Regions from separate parts of the Romboutsia lituseburensis genome, predicted to be linked through region 1. Evidence: riboswitches for the same ligand, from Rfam matches in the RefSeq annotation. Region 1 holds a riboswitch; each other region holds the start of a gene.

Region 1 (3,219 bases):
TGTAATCCAAAGATACTTATAGCTGATGAACCAACAACTGCATTAGATGTTACTATTCAATCACAAATAATTGAGTTAATTAAAAGCTTACAGGATAAAACAGGTATTTCTATCATATTTATAACACATGATTTAGGAGTAGTAGCTGAAATTGCAGATAGAGTAGCTGTTATGTATGCAGGAAAGATAGTTGAAGTAGGAACGGCGGAAGATATATTTTATAATGCGAAACATCCTTATACAAGAGGACTTTTAAACTCATTACCTGATATTAAAAATGACGTGGATTTTTTATACAGCATACCTGGTATGCCTCCAGATTTGATAAATCCTCCTAAAGGAGATGCATTTGCTTGTAGAAATGAGAATGCTTTAAAAATTGATTATTTTGAAGAGCCACCTATGTTTAAAATAAGTGAAAAACATAGTGCTGCAACTTGGTTACTTCACGAAAAAGCACCTGAATTTAATAAAAGTAGATTTAATAAATCAGAAAAGAGGGTTAGCAATGAATAAGGAGAAAATCTTACAGATAAAAAATTTAAAACAATATTTTAAGCTGGATAAAAAAAATATGATAAGGGCTGTAGATGATATATCATTTGATATTTATAAAGGTGAAATTTTTGGATTGGTAGGGGAATCAGGATCAGGAAAATCTACTATAGGAAGGTGTATAATGAATATTTATAAACCAACTAACGGCAAGATAATATATAGAGATAAATGTATTACTGACAGAAAAGTATATAAAAAAGAAAAAAAAATTATAAATAAAAATATGCAAATAATATTTCAAGATTCTTCATCAGCTTTAAATCCAAGAATGAAAGTTGGTGATATAATAGCAGAGCCATTAAAAATACAAAAAATTTATAAAAATAAAGAACAAAGACATGAAAAAGTAAAACAGGTTTTACAATTAGTAGGATTAGATGAAAGTAGTATAAATAAATATCCAAGTGAATTTTCAGGTGGTCAGCGACAAAGAATACAAATAGCTAGAGCAATTTGTATAGATCCAGAATTTATAATAGCAGATGAACCAATTGCATCTCTTGATGTTTCTATTCAAGCTCAGATAGTAAATTTATTTAAAAAATTAAAAAAAGAAACAAGTTCAACTTGCCTATTCATAGCTCATGATTTATCCATGATTAAACATATAAGTGACAGAATCGGTGTAATGTATAATGGCAAATTAGTAGAGTTAGCTACAGCAAATGAGTTATATAGTAATCCTATACACCCATATACAAAGTCGTTATTATCATCAATACCAATACCAGACCCTAGAAAAACAAAGTCTAGACAAAAGATTAAGTATAGTCAATCAATACATGATTACTCTAAAGAAGAGCCAGAATGGATAGAAGTATATAAAGATCATTATGTATATTTATCACAAAGTGAAATTCGATTATTTAATAATAGGTTAAATATAGTATAAAAAATAGTGATTATAATATACATGTTAATTATAATCACTATTTTTTTTATTTAAATTAAAAAGATATTTATTTACATATTTAAAGATAATATAAAAAGAATTTATAAAATTATGTATAAATATGGCTATATATGCATATTTACAATATAATTATACTTAAGTAATTAAATTACTATATGGATAATATTAAAAAAGGAAGATGGATGAAATTTCCACACAGTGCCGCTACTGTAATTAGGAAGCTGAAACTATAAAATCCACTGGATATATATTCTGGGAAGGTAAGTTGAAGTGATGATCTATAAGTCAGGATACTTTTATAATATTAAAAATATCGATACTCTTCGGTATAAAGGGTGATATTACATGATATTTAATAAAAAATATATGAAAAACTTTGCGGAGTATCCTTATACTAATCTATATGTAATGCGATAATTTAGTGACTAGGAGATTAGAAATGGAGAAAGAGATACATATACAATGTGAGAAGAAAAGCATAATACAATCAATGCCGATTTATATTATTACATCATTAGTACTAATAGCAATTCTACTTTTATCTATAGGGGTATCTGTTACTATAGGATCTGTAGATATAAGTATAAAAGAAGTCTATGAGATTATATTTAATAAATTATTTAATCTAAATATAGTTATAGATCCAGCGGTAAATGATGTTGTATGGTTGATTAGATTACCAAGAATTATTTTATCTATAGGGGTAGGAATCGGACTATCAGTTGTAGGAATAGTAATGCAAGCTATAGTTAAAAACCCATTGGCAGACCCTTATATATTAGGTGTATCATCAGGCGCATCTTTAGGTGCGACAGTTGCAGTTATGTTTGGAGTCGGTAGTATATTTGGAACAAATGCAATAGGTGTTTGTGGATTTATAGGTGCATTTATTATATCTATGCTTGTATTATTAATATCTAATATAGGTGGAAGGTCAAATTCAATAAAACTTCTTTTGGCTGGAATGGCATTGAGCTCTGTTTGTAGTGCATTTTCTAGTTTTATTGTATATTTTGCAAATAATGCTGAGGGAATGCAAAGCATAACGTTTTGGCTAATGGGAAGCTTAGCAGGAGCTGATTGGAACGAAATACAATTCATATTACCTACTATTTTATTAGGAACCGTATTTTTCATAACACAATATAGAACTTTAAATTTAATGTTACTAGGAGATGAAGTCTCAATAACATTAGGTACAGATTTACATAAATATAGACATTTATATTTAATAGTAACCTCTTTAATGATAGGTACATTAGTATATGCATCAGGTATGATTGGATTTGTTGGTTTAGTAATACCACACATGGTAAGAATGATTTTTGGAACAGATCATAAAAAGATAATACCAATAGGAGCTATATTAGGAGCTATATTTTTAATATGGGCAGACGTACTATCTAGAACTATTATAAAAGGAACGGAGATACCTATAGGAATATTAATATCAATGATAGGGGCACCATGTTTTATTTGGTTAATGGTTAAAAAGACGTATGGATTTGGAGGCAAAAACTAATGAATATAAAAACTGAAAATATTTATGTAAAAATTGGTAATAAGCATATATTAAAGGGTATAGATATAGATGTAAATAAAAAAGAATTTATTGGAATAATAGGGCCTAATGGAAGCGGAAAATCAACTTTTCTAAAATGTATATATAGGAACTTAAAGCCTACAAGTGGAGTTATTAATTTAGATAAAATTGATATAAATAAATTAACTGTAAAAGAAACTGCTAA
Region 2 (3,219 bases), 970 kb from region 1:
ATCACCTTCAATTTTTTTGACATTTAAATTTATATCTAAGTCATTTGCAATCACTTCAAACTTTTCATATATTTCTTCTAAAATATCATTTAAATCTACTTTATCTTTCTTTACTGATACATTACCTGCTTGAAGATTAGATAACTCTAGCATGTCCTTTATTAATACTTCTAATCTCATCGATTCTCTTAATATCATACTATAATATTTTTTCCTATCTAATTTATCTGAAAATGCATCATCATTTAACATTTCTGCTACTGCTCTTATAGATGTTACTGGAGTCTTTAATTCATGTGAAATGTTAGCTACATAATCTTTTCTCATTTGATCTAATAATCTAGCTTCCTTATCATTTTGTTCTAACCTTAATGTTAGTTCATTAAAAGCTCTAGCTAAATCACCTATCTCATCATCTTGACTTTCTTTTATCCTTACAGAATAATCCCCTTTTGCCATAGACATTGTAGCCTTAGTCATATCATCTAAGGGTTTAAACCATTTTTTACTTGATAAGTATATAGGTATAATAGTAGATGTTAAAACTAAAACTACACTTATCATTAATACAATATAAAATCCTACAAATAAATCTGCAAAATCTTTTGTAAGCTTTATAACAAATATGGCACCAACAATTTTGCCGTCTTGCTTTATAGGCTCTCCTACAATTATGGAGTCTCCCTTTAATCCATAAACTTTAGTTACACCTTTTATTGAATTTCCTCCCAAAACTGTATTTATGTATGGTTCTAATCCTTGTTTTATTTTTATATCATCAATTATAATTCCATCTTCTCTTTTAGGATATATTTTACATATTGATTGTTTAGAATTATCATATCCTTTTATAATAACATCATTTCCTAATATATTTTGAAGTCTATCAGACAATTTACTAGCCACAATATCATATTGATATATTGTATCTTCTACTTTCTGCTGGATTTCTTCTAATTTAATTTTTAAAAAGTATTGTTTCAAAGTTATACTACAAAATAATATCATAACTGAAACAGCAACTATACTAGCAATGCCTATCGTTCTAAATATTTTTTTAAATAGTGAATGATTCATTAAGACACCTCAAATCTATATCCCACACCATATATAGATTTAATTTCCCAATCAGAGTCATATGAACTTATTTTTTTTCTTAATCTTTTAATTTGAGTATCTACTACTCTAGTATCCCCAAAATAATCATATCCCCAAACTTCTGACAATATAAAGTCTCTTGTCAATGTCTTTCCTGGATTTGATGCTAGCATATAAAATATCTTAATTTCTTTAGGTGTAATACTAACTGGATGCTTATTTATATATACTTCGTGACTTTCTAAATTTATTTCAAGGTTTTTATGTTTTATTAAATCACTTTTTTTATACGAATTTGCGCTAGTTACTCGTCTTAAAACGGTTTTTATTCTTATTACTACCTCTCTTGGCGAAAATGGTTTAGTTATATAATCATCTGCCCCCATTTCAAGTCCAGTTATTCGGTCTATAGTCTCACCTTTTGCTGTCAACATAATAATTGGAACATTACTTACTTTTCTAATTTCTTTACATACTTCAGTTCCAAACATCTTTGGCATCATTAAATCTAATAATATAAAATCAGGATTATATTCTTCAAATTTTTTTAACCCATCGATTCCATCGTATGCTGATACATAATCCATACCTTCTAATTTTAAATACTCCCCAACTGTTTCATGTATTGATTCTTGATCATCACATATTAAAATTAAAGTCTTTTTCAAAATTACTCACTCCTTTATCCCCTTGTAGCCATTTAACCTCTTGCTATAAAGATACTAACATAAAAAATGCTTTAGCAATACAGCTAAAGCATTTTTTATGATTAAATCATTTATTTTATTAAAAATAGGTTAAGGGCAAAATTAAAAGCTCAATCAAACGGGGATGAGCTTAGTATACCTATATAATAAATATTCATATAGTCAGTAAGAACCTTCCTCATCCCCGAAGAAATCCTTTATATATTATAGGTAGATATCCTGGCTTAGCTTCATCCTACTAGTTTACCTTCCCGTGAAATTATCACAGTGGTTTAACAAACGTTCGTCCACATTACAGTAGCGGGTGCTGCAAAGGATTTTAACCTTTTTCCCTATTAATCTCTTTTTAGAGAGCCTATAATAGATTTAATTTTATAATAAAATGCTTTATAATATATATTATACATGCATTTACTTGGCTTTTCTACTACCTAAATAATATCCTATGATTCCAGCTCCTAAAGCTGCCTGAGTAGCAAATAGTAAACTTTCTATTTCTCCACTAGGTGGCTCATATAAACTACTAAACCAAGGCTTATAGTCTGGAGATATTTCTGTTATTGCATCCTCTGCTTGACCATCAGCTCCACCATATTCTGCTCCTGGTTTTAATACTAAAGGAGTCACTATAAGAGCAACTGCTATTAAAAGCATTATAAAGTTGTTTTTATTAGCTTTTTTATTATCTTTATTTTTATTTGCCTGTTTCGCATTTGTACTCATCGTAGTCTACTCCTTCCTCTTCTCTTTGTGTGATCATGTTATATATTATACTTGTTAATATACCTTCACCTATTGCTATAGGTATTTGAGTTAAGAAGAATATTCCTAAGAATTTAACTAAAGATGCCATAACTCCACCAGATGCATCTGGAAACGCTAATGCTAGTTGAGTTGCTGTTACTGTATATGTAGCTAAGCATCCTAATGCAGAAGATATAAATACATTAAATCTAGTATTTACATTAAACTTTTTAAGTAATTTATATAGTCCATATGTAACTAAGGCTCCTACAACTGCCATTGAGAATCCATTAGCTCCTAAAGTTGTTAACCCACCATGTGCTAAAAGTATAGCTTGGAATAAAAGTACTATTGTTCCTAAAACAACCATTACACTTGGTCCAAATAATATAGCTCCTAGTCCTATCCCTGTTGGATGTGAGCAACTTCCTGTTAATGATGGTATTTTTAGCGCTGATAATACGAATACAAATGCACCACATAGCGCTAATAATACTTTCTTTTTAGGATTTTCTTTAAGTATTTTTGTGATATTTTTTAATCCTATTAAAAAACACGGTATAAATATTAAACTCCATGCAATAGACCACTTTGGAGGTAAAAATCCTTCCATTATATGCATGGCGTGTGATTGAACAGGATTAAGTAGTATAAACATGAATGCTGCCAT
Region 3 (3,219 bases), 2.2 Mb from region 1:
AAAAAAGTATGACAGAAGACATTAAAGCTATTTTTGAAGAAGATGAATTAAAGCTATGTGTCAACGAAAATGACATTTATATAAATATACCAAAAGAAATATTAAACAAAGGTATGAAATTAATAAAGGAATACATAAAAATATATAAAAATATTGAAGCATTAAAAGAAAGTGTAAATAAGTATTTATTTGATAGAAATAGTTCAATAAATCATATGAACATCCTAAATCAAATTTTGCAAATAAAGAATTATGAATATTTTAACGAAATAGAACCATTTATAAATGTTGATATAAATGATATAGAAAATAGATTATTAAATATGTGTTTAGTCTTTAATATAAAAATAGAGGATATAAATAATTTAAAAGATGAATTATCTCAAAACTATGTAAATAATACTGAGAACTTAAATAATATTATAGATAAAGAATATGTTAAAGAAATAATAAACTATATAGAAGATAATGAAATTTATTCTTTAAATCAGAAGTCTAGATATGGATCAATATCTAGCGAGTATGAAGTTAAAAATAAATCTGAAATAGTTGATAAAAATGAAGATGAAACTAATGGTGAGTATAGCCCAATTCTTGTTATTCATAGACCTGCAAAATATCATAGGGGTACATATATATTAGAAGAAAATTCTTATGTATATATAAAAAGACAGCCACTAGATGCATTAATAAAACAAGAAAGACTGGAAGAAAAGGGTATAGATTCAATGGGTGCTATACTATACAAAAAGTTAAAACACGATCTTACGAATGAGAATTTACAAGAATTGCTAGCTGAACTTTATGTGTACTCTCAAAAAAATAATTCTCAATTTGATAATATTAAATTAGCAGACATAACTTCTAATAAAGTGTGGATGACAGCAGACAAACTTAAAAAAGAATTTAAGGAACTTAGATATTATCATAAAAACTTAACTCAAAAAGTAAAAGAAATTTATGACTCAACAGGGGCATATTATACTCAAATAGGAGGCAAGTATATATTTAACAGTAGAGAGTTTTTACATAGCTATAAAACATATAAGGGAAAAGATATAACAAACTAAAGAATATTAAATGAAATTGTTAATAGTTTGTAAAATAGGTTAATTAATGGTAAAATACGATACATTTTAGTCGATGAGAGAATATATTTATAGAAAGAAAGAACATCACATTTAATTAATAATTAACCATTTTTACAAAACTAGGAATAATAAAATTTTTATAAAAGGAGATGTTAAAAGTGACTACAACAGCATGGATATTTATGGGTGTAGCTTGGACATCAATAATTGCAGTATGCAGTTTAGCTCTTGCAAAGGTACTTAAATAGTTTGTAGTTATCAAAATTTATAGCATCTAGTTAAAAAAGACTATCCAGGATATTTTTATTATGGATGGTCTTTTAATTTTTATAGATTAAATAAGAAATTAATAAAATCTATTACAGTTGATATATGTAGAATGATTATATATAATAAATAATATAAGTACATATTAAGATATTAGGTGTCAATGTGACTTAATAGGGAATTAGATTAAATCTCTAAGCTACCCCAGTAACCGTAAAACGGACGAAATCTAAAATACCACTGATTAATCGGGAAGGTTTGAAAGTAGGACGAAGTTGAGCCGGGAGAACTGCCTAAAATCTAACTAGTACCTTCTGAGGGTGGGGATTAGTGTGATTTTCAATTGTAATTTAGTAATTGATTTAAACAGGCATGCCCTTTAGGTATGTCTTTTTGAATATGTCAAAAACTTAATAAAACACCCTAAACAATCAACTAGAAAGGTAATTCAAAATATGATTAGGAGAAAAAGTTTATCCTTAGTATGCATACCAATAGTGTTTTTAATAATTTGCATGGGAATATCTATAGGAAGTTCTAATATTAATTTGTTAGATACAGCTAATATATTATTAAATAAAATGTTTAACATTCCTTTAATAGATAATATAAACCCTAAAGATGTATCAATAATATGGTCTATAAGATTTCCAAGAGTTTTATTAGCATTTATGGTTGGAGGCTGTTTATCTGTAAGTGGTGCAGTAGTTCAGTCTATATTAAAAAATGAGTTAGCATCACCTTATACTCTAGGTGTATCATCAGGTGCATCACTAGGTGCAGGATTGGTTATAGTTCTTGGAATATCAATACCACTATTAGGAACCTTAACACTTCCGTTAATTGGTTTTTTATCAGGTCTTTTGACTGTTTATTTAGTAATAGTATTTAGCCAAAAAGTAGATAAAACAATGTCGAATAATACTATAATACTTGCAGGAATGGTACTTTCATTATTCGTAAATGCTCTTTTGACAACAATAACAGCTTTGTTTAGTGAAGATATAAAAAGTATTACAATGTGGCAGATGGGAAGTTTTTCCATGAAAGGATGGTCATACGTAAAAGTCCTTGTACCATTTTTGTTAATAGGAATGATAGGTGTATTAAAGTATACTAAAGAGATGGATATTTTAACGTTTGGAGAAGAGCAAGCAAAAGCTGTTGGTGTAGATACTGCTAAGGTTAAAAAGCACTTATTTATATTATCGGCAACTTTAACAGGCTCAGCAGTAGCCTTAAGTGGAACGATAGGATTTGTTGATTTAATTGCACCACATATAGTTAGAAAGGTATTTGGGTCAAAACATACATATGTGATACCAATGTCTTTTATATTTGGAGGATGCTTAATGGTTATAACAGATCTTATATCTAGAACTATAGTATCACCACAAGAACTGCCAGTAGGTGCTATAACGGCTCTTATAGGAGCGCCATTCTTTGCATATGTTTATTTTAATAATAAAAAAGGGTAGGTAAGAAAATGCTAGAAGTCAAAGAGCTTTATTGCGGATATGATAATAATGACATTATAAAAAATGTAAATTTTGAAGTTAAAAAAGGTGAAAATATTTGTATAATAGGGCCAAATGGTTGTGGAAAGAGTACTTTACTTAAGTCTATTGCAAATATAATTGATTATAGAGGAAGTATAAAGATAGATGGTAAAGAAGTTAATACATTTAATAGGAAAGAATTAGCTACAAAAGTGGCTTTAATGAGCCAAATATCTCAAATATATTTTCCTTATACAATTTATGAAACAGTATCGCTGGGAAGATATGCTTATTTAAAAGGTCCATTTCAATCTTTAAAAGGTGAAGATAGAGATATAGTTATTGATAGTATAGAAAAAGTC
Region 4 (3,219 bases), 2.2 Mb from region 1:
CTTATTAGCAAATGTATTAATAAAGGATAAAAATGAAAAAGTGTTGACTACTAGAATGGAACATCATGCTAATGACTTACCTTGGAGAAAAGTAGCTACTGTAGAATATATAGATGTTGATGAATTAGGAAGAGTTAATATAAATGATATAGAAAAAAATTTGATAGAAAATAATGGTGAGATTAAATATGTAAGTATAACTGGAGCATCAAATGTAACTGGATACACAAACCCTATTAATGAGATTGCGAAAATATCCCATAAATATAATGCGAAAATAATAGTTGATGGAGCTCAGCTTATAGCACATAAAAAGGTAGATATGAAAGGTAGAACACCAGAAGAGCAAATAGACTTTTTAGTATTTTCTGCTCATAAAGCGTATGCTCCTTATGGAAGTGGAGCAATAGTGGGATTAACCGAAGAGCTATCACAAGCAGAACCATTTCTAAGAGGTGGTGGATGTGTTGATGTAGTAAGTGATTATGGTGTTGTATGGAGTGAACCACCTCACAAAGATGAAGCTGGAACATCTAATTTTTTAGGTGTAATGGCTATGGTAAGTTCATTAAATCAATTAAGAAATATAGGATTTAGAAATATATCTAGTCATGAAATGCTACTTAAAAATTACTTGATGAAAGAAATGAAAAAGTTAGATAGAGTAATACTTTATGGTGATACAGAGTATACGGATGATAGATTGGGTGTAATTACATTTAATATAGAAGGAATCGAGTTTGATACAGTTGCACATAAATTTGCAGAAGAGTTTGGTATAGCATTGAGATATGCTAAATTCTGTGCTCATCCATATGTAAATAGGCTGCTAGGTATAAGTGACGAAGAAGCTTATGAACATGCAATGGATGAAGACTTAGAACAATATGGAATGGTAAGGTTAAGTTTAGGGTTATATAACACATTAGAAGAAGCTGAAATTTTTATAAGAGCTTTAAAAAGTATAATAAGAAATAACTAATATACGTATGACTTATAATATTTTAAGAAACGTACGAAGCCGTTGTCACTATGAAGAGTAGTGAATACGCAGTGAATTAAGATAAATGAATTTTTTATTAGATATTTGAGAGATTGTGAAAAGAAAAATGGGTATAAATTAGATTATTGAAATAAAGGATTGCAAATACATGAAATATAAGCTACTATAAAAGTGAGAAAAAAGAATAATAAAAGTATTGGTGTTTATTTAACTTAATAGGGAATTAGATTAAAAGTCTAAGCTACCCCAGTAACCGTAAAACTGACGAAATCAAAGATACCACTGAGCAATCGGGAAGGTTTGAAAGTAGAATGAAGTTGAGCCGGGATACCTGCCAATATCTTTAACGTTAATATCTTCTGAGGGTTAGATATTTAACTATATAATAAAGATAAAATCAAAAGCATGCTCTCAAAGCATGCTTTTTTGTTTTTTGTATTAGTATTAAAGTTAAATGAAGAAGTAAAAAATTTATAAGTAGAAATTATAAGTAAGGAGAAAGAAAATGAAAAAGAAACTAACGAGTATATTAGCATTAGTATTAGTAGTTATGCTAGCTACTGTAGGATGTAGCCCAAAAAGTAAAACAATAAAAGATAGAGAAGGTAATGATGTTACACTTCCTAAAAAAATGGATAGAATAATATCAACAGCCCCATCAAACACAGAGGTGCTAGTAGATTTAGGTCTTGCTGATAAATTAGTAGCGGTGGATAAATATTCAACAGATATAGAAGGAATAAACAAAGACATAGAAACAATAGATTTCTTAAATCCAGATGCAGAGGCAATAATAGCTTTAAATCCAGATATAATAATAGCATCAGGACATAATAAAACAGGTTCAAGTGAAGATCCATTTAAACTTATAAAAGAGGCTGGAATAAGCGTAGTTTACATACCAAGTAGTGATAGTATACAAGGAATTTATGATGACATTATGTTTTTAGCAGATATAACTGATAAAAAAGAAAAAGGTCAACAGATAGTAGATAATATGAAAAAAGAAGTAGATGAAATAAAAGCTATAGGTGAAACTATAAAAGATAAGAAAAAAGTTTACTTTGAAATAGGACCAGCACCAAATCTATATAGTTTTGGGAATTCAACATTCTTAAATGAAATGATAGAATTAGTTGGAGCAGAAAATGCATTTAAAGATGAAAAATCATGGATAAGTCCAAGTGAAGAATCAGTGATAGATAAAAATCCAGATGTAATATTAACTAATGTAGACTATATTAAAAATCCTTTAGATGAAATTAAATCTCGTAATGGTTGGAGCAATATAACTGCAGTTAAAGATAATAAAGTATTTTTAATAGATAAAAATTCATCATCTCGTCCATCACATCACGCTATAAAAGCTCTTAAGGAAATGGCAGTAGCAATTTACCCTGAAAGTTATAAGTAGAAATAAAATAACACCTGTATTTTACAGGTGTTATTTTTGTTTAATCATAAATCGATTTTGAATATTCAGTAGGTGAAATCCCAAAATTAGATTTAAATTTTTTTGAAAAATAATGAATTGATGAAAATCCTAGAATTTCAGAAATTTCACTGAGTGTATATGTAGAGTTTTTAATAAGCTCCTTGCTTTTGTTAAGCTTAAGGTCATTAATATAATTTTTTACAGTATTATTCATATTCTTTTTAAATAAAGAGTGTAGCATAGATGGACTAATACAAAAATGTCGGCATAAATTATCGACTGAAAGTTTTTCATATAAATGATTATCTATAAATTTTAGGATTTCATTTAGCAAATTATTTTCATAAGTTTGTTGCATATGAGTAGTTGGTCTAGATTGAAAATAAGAATTCTCTAATCTAAGTGTTTGTATAATAAGTTGCTTTAAATAACAAAGTGATAAATCGTTAGAGTATATACTCTTGCTAGAAAGTTCTTCTATTAGTTTTCCAACAAGAGAATAAGAGTCTCTTTGCAATGTAAAGACCTTATTACATAATAACTCATGATGATTAAAGTCCATATTAAAATTAATTGTTAAATAAGAACTACTAGAATCTAGAGTTGATTGAGTATGAAATTGAAGAGGAGCATAAAAAATTAAATCTCCTTGTTCTAATTCATACTTTTTATCATCTACAGTAGTAGATAATAAACCTTTATCAACATAAGTTAACTCCCAATATGGATGGGTCTCTCCGGAAAAATTATAGTTTATACCTTTTTCTTGATAAAATTTGGT

What was found. A riboswitch is a leader RNA that binds a small molecule or an ion and turns the genes downstream of it on or off. The one in region 1 is predicted to bind cobalamin.
Region 2: it holds a riboswitch for cobalamin, as region 1 does, so the genes downstream of both, NWE74_RS09520 (response regulator transcription factor) here and NWE74_RS14335 (FecCD family ABC transporter permease) in region 1, are expected to answer to the same signal.
Region 3: it holds a riboswitch for cobalamin, as region 1 does, so the genes downstream of both, NWE74_RS03975 (FecCD family ABC transporter permease) here and NWE74_RS14335 (FecCD family ABC transporter permease) in region 1, are expected to answer to the same signal.
Region 4: it holds a riboswitch for cobalamin, as region 1 does, so the genes downstream of both, NWE74_RS03905 (ABC transporter substrate-binding protein) here and NWE74_RS14335 (FecCD family ABC transporter permease) in region 1, are expected to answer to the same signal.

The regions. Positions count from the first base shown of each region.
Region 1 covers NZ_JANQBQ010000001.1:2,946,072-2,949,290, forward strand. The annotation lists gene NWE74_RS14325 (ABC transporter ATP-binding protein) at 1-516, shown strand, start outside; gene NWE74_RS14330 (ATP-binding cassette domain-containing protein) at 509-1,450, shown strand; cobalamin riboswitch at 1,620-1,767, shown strand; gene NWE74_RS14335 (FecCD family ABC transporter permease) at 1,911-2,993, shown strand; gene NWE74_RS14340 (ABC transporter ATP-binding protein) at 2,993-3,219, shown strand, end outside.
Region 2 covers NZ_JANQBQ010000001.1:1,974,056-1,977,274, forward strand. The annotation lists gene NWE74_RS09515 (sensor histidine kinase) at 1-1,077, opposite strand, end outside; gene NWE74_RS09520 (response regulator transcription factor) at 1,077-1,766, opposite strand; cobalamin riboswitch at 1,997-2,179, opposite strand; gene NWE74_RS09525 (energy-coupling factor ABC transporter substrate-binding protein) at 2,217-2,528, opposite strand; gene NWE74_RS09530 (energy-coupling factor ABC transporter permease) at 2,500-3,219, opposite strand, start outside.
Region 3 covers NZ_JANQBQ010000001.1:790,516-793,734, reverse strand. The annotation lists gene NWE74_RS03980 (hypothetical protein) at 9-1,070, shown strand; cobalamin riboswitch at 1,497-1,670, shown strand; gene NWE74_RS03975 (FecCD family ABC transporter permease) at 1,814-2,836, shown strand; gene NWE74_RS03970 (ABC transporter ATP-binding protein) at 2,845-3,219, shown strand, end outside.
Region 4 covers NZ_JANQBQ010000001.1:771,681-774,899, reverse strand. The annotation lists gene NWE74_RS03910 (aminotransferase class V-fold PLP-dependent enzyme) at 1-982, shown strand, start outside; cobalamin riboswitch at 1,184-1,357, shown strand; gene NWE74_RS03905 (ABC transporter substrate-binding protein) at 1,509-2,417, shown strand; gene NWE74_RS03900 (helix-turn-helix domain-containing protein) at 2,458-3,219, opposite strand, start outside.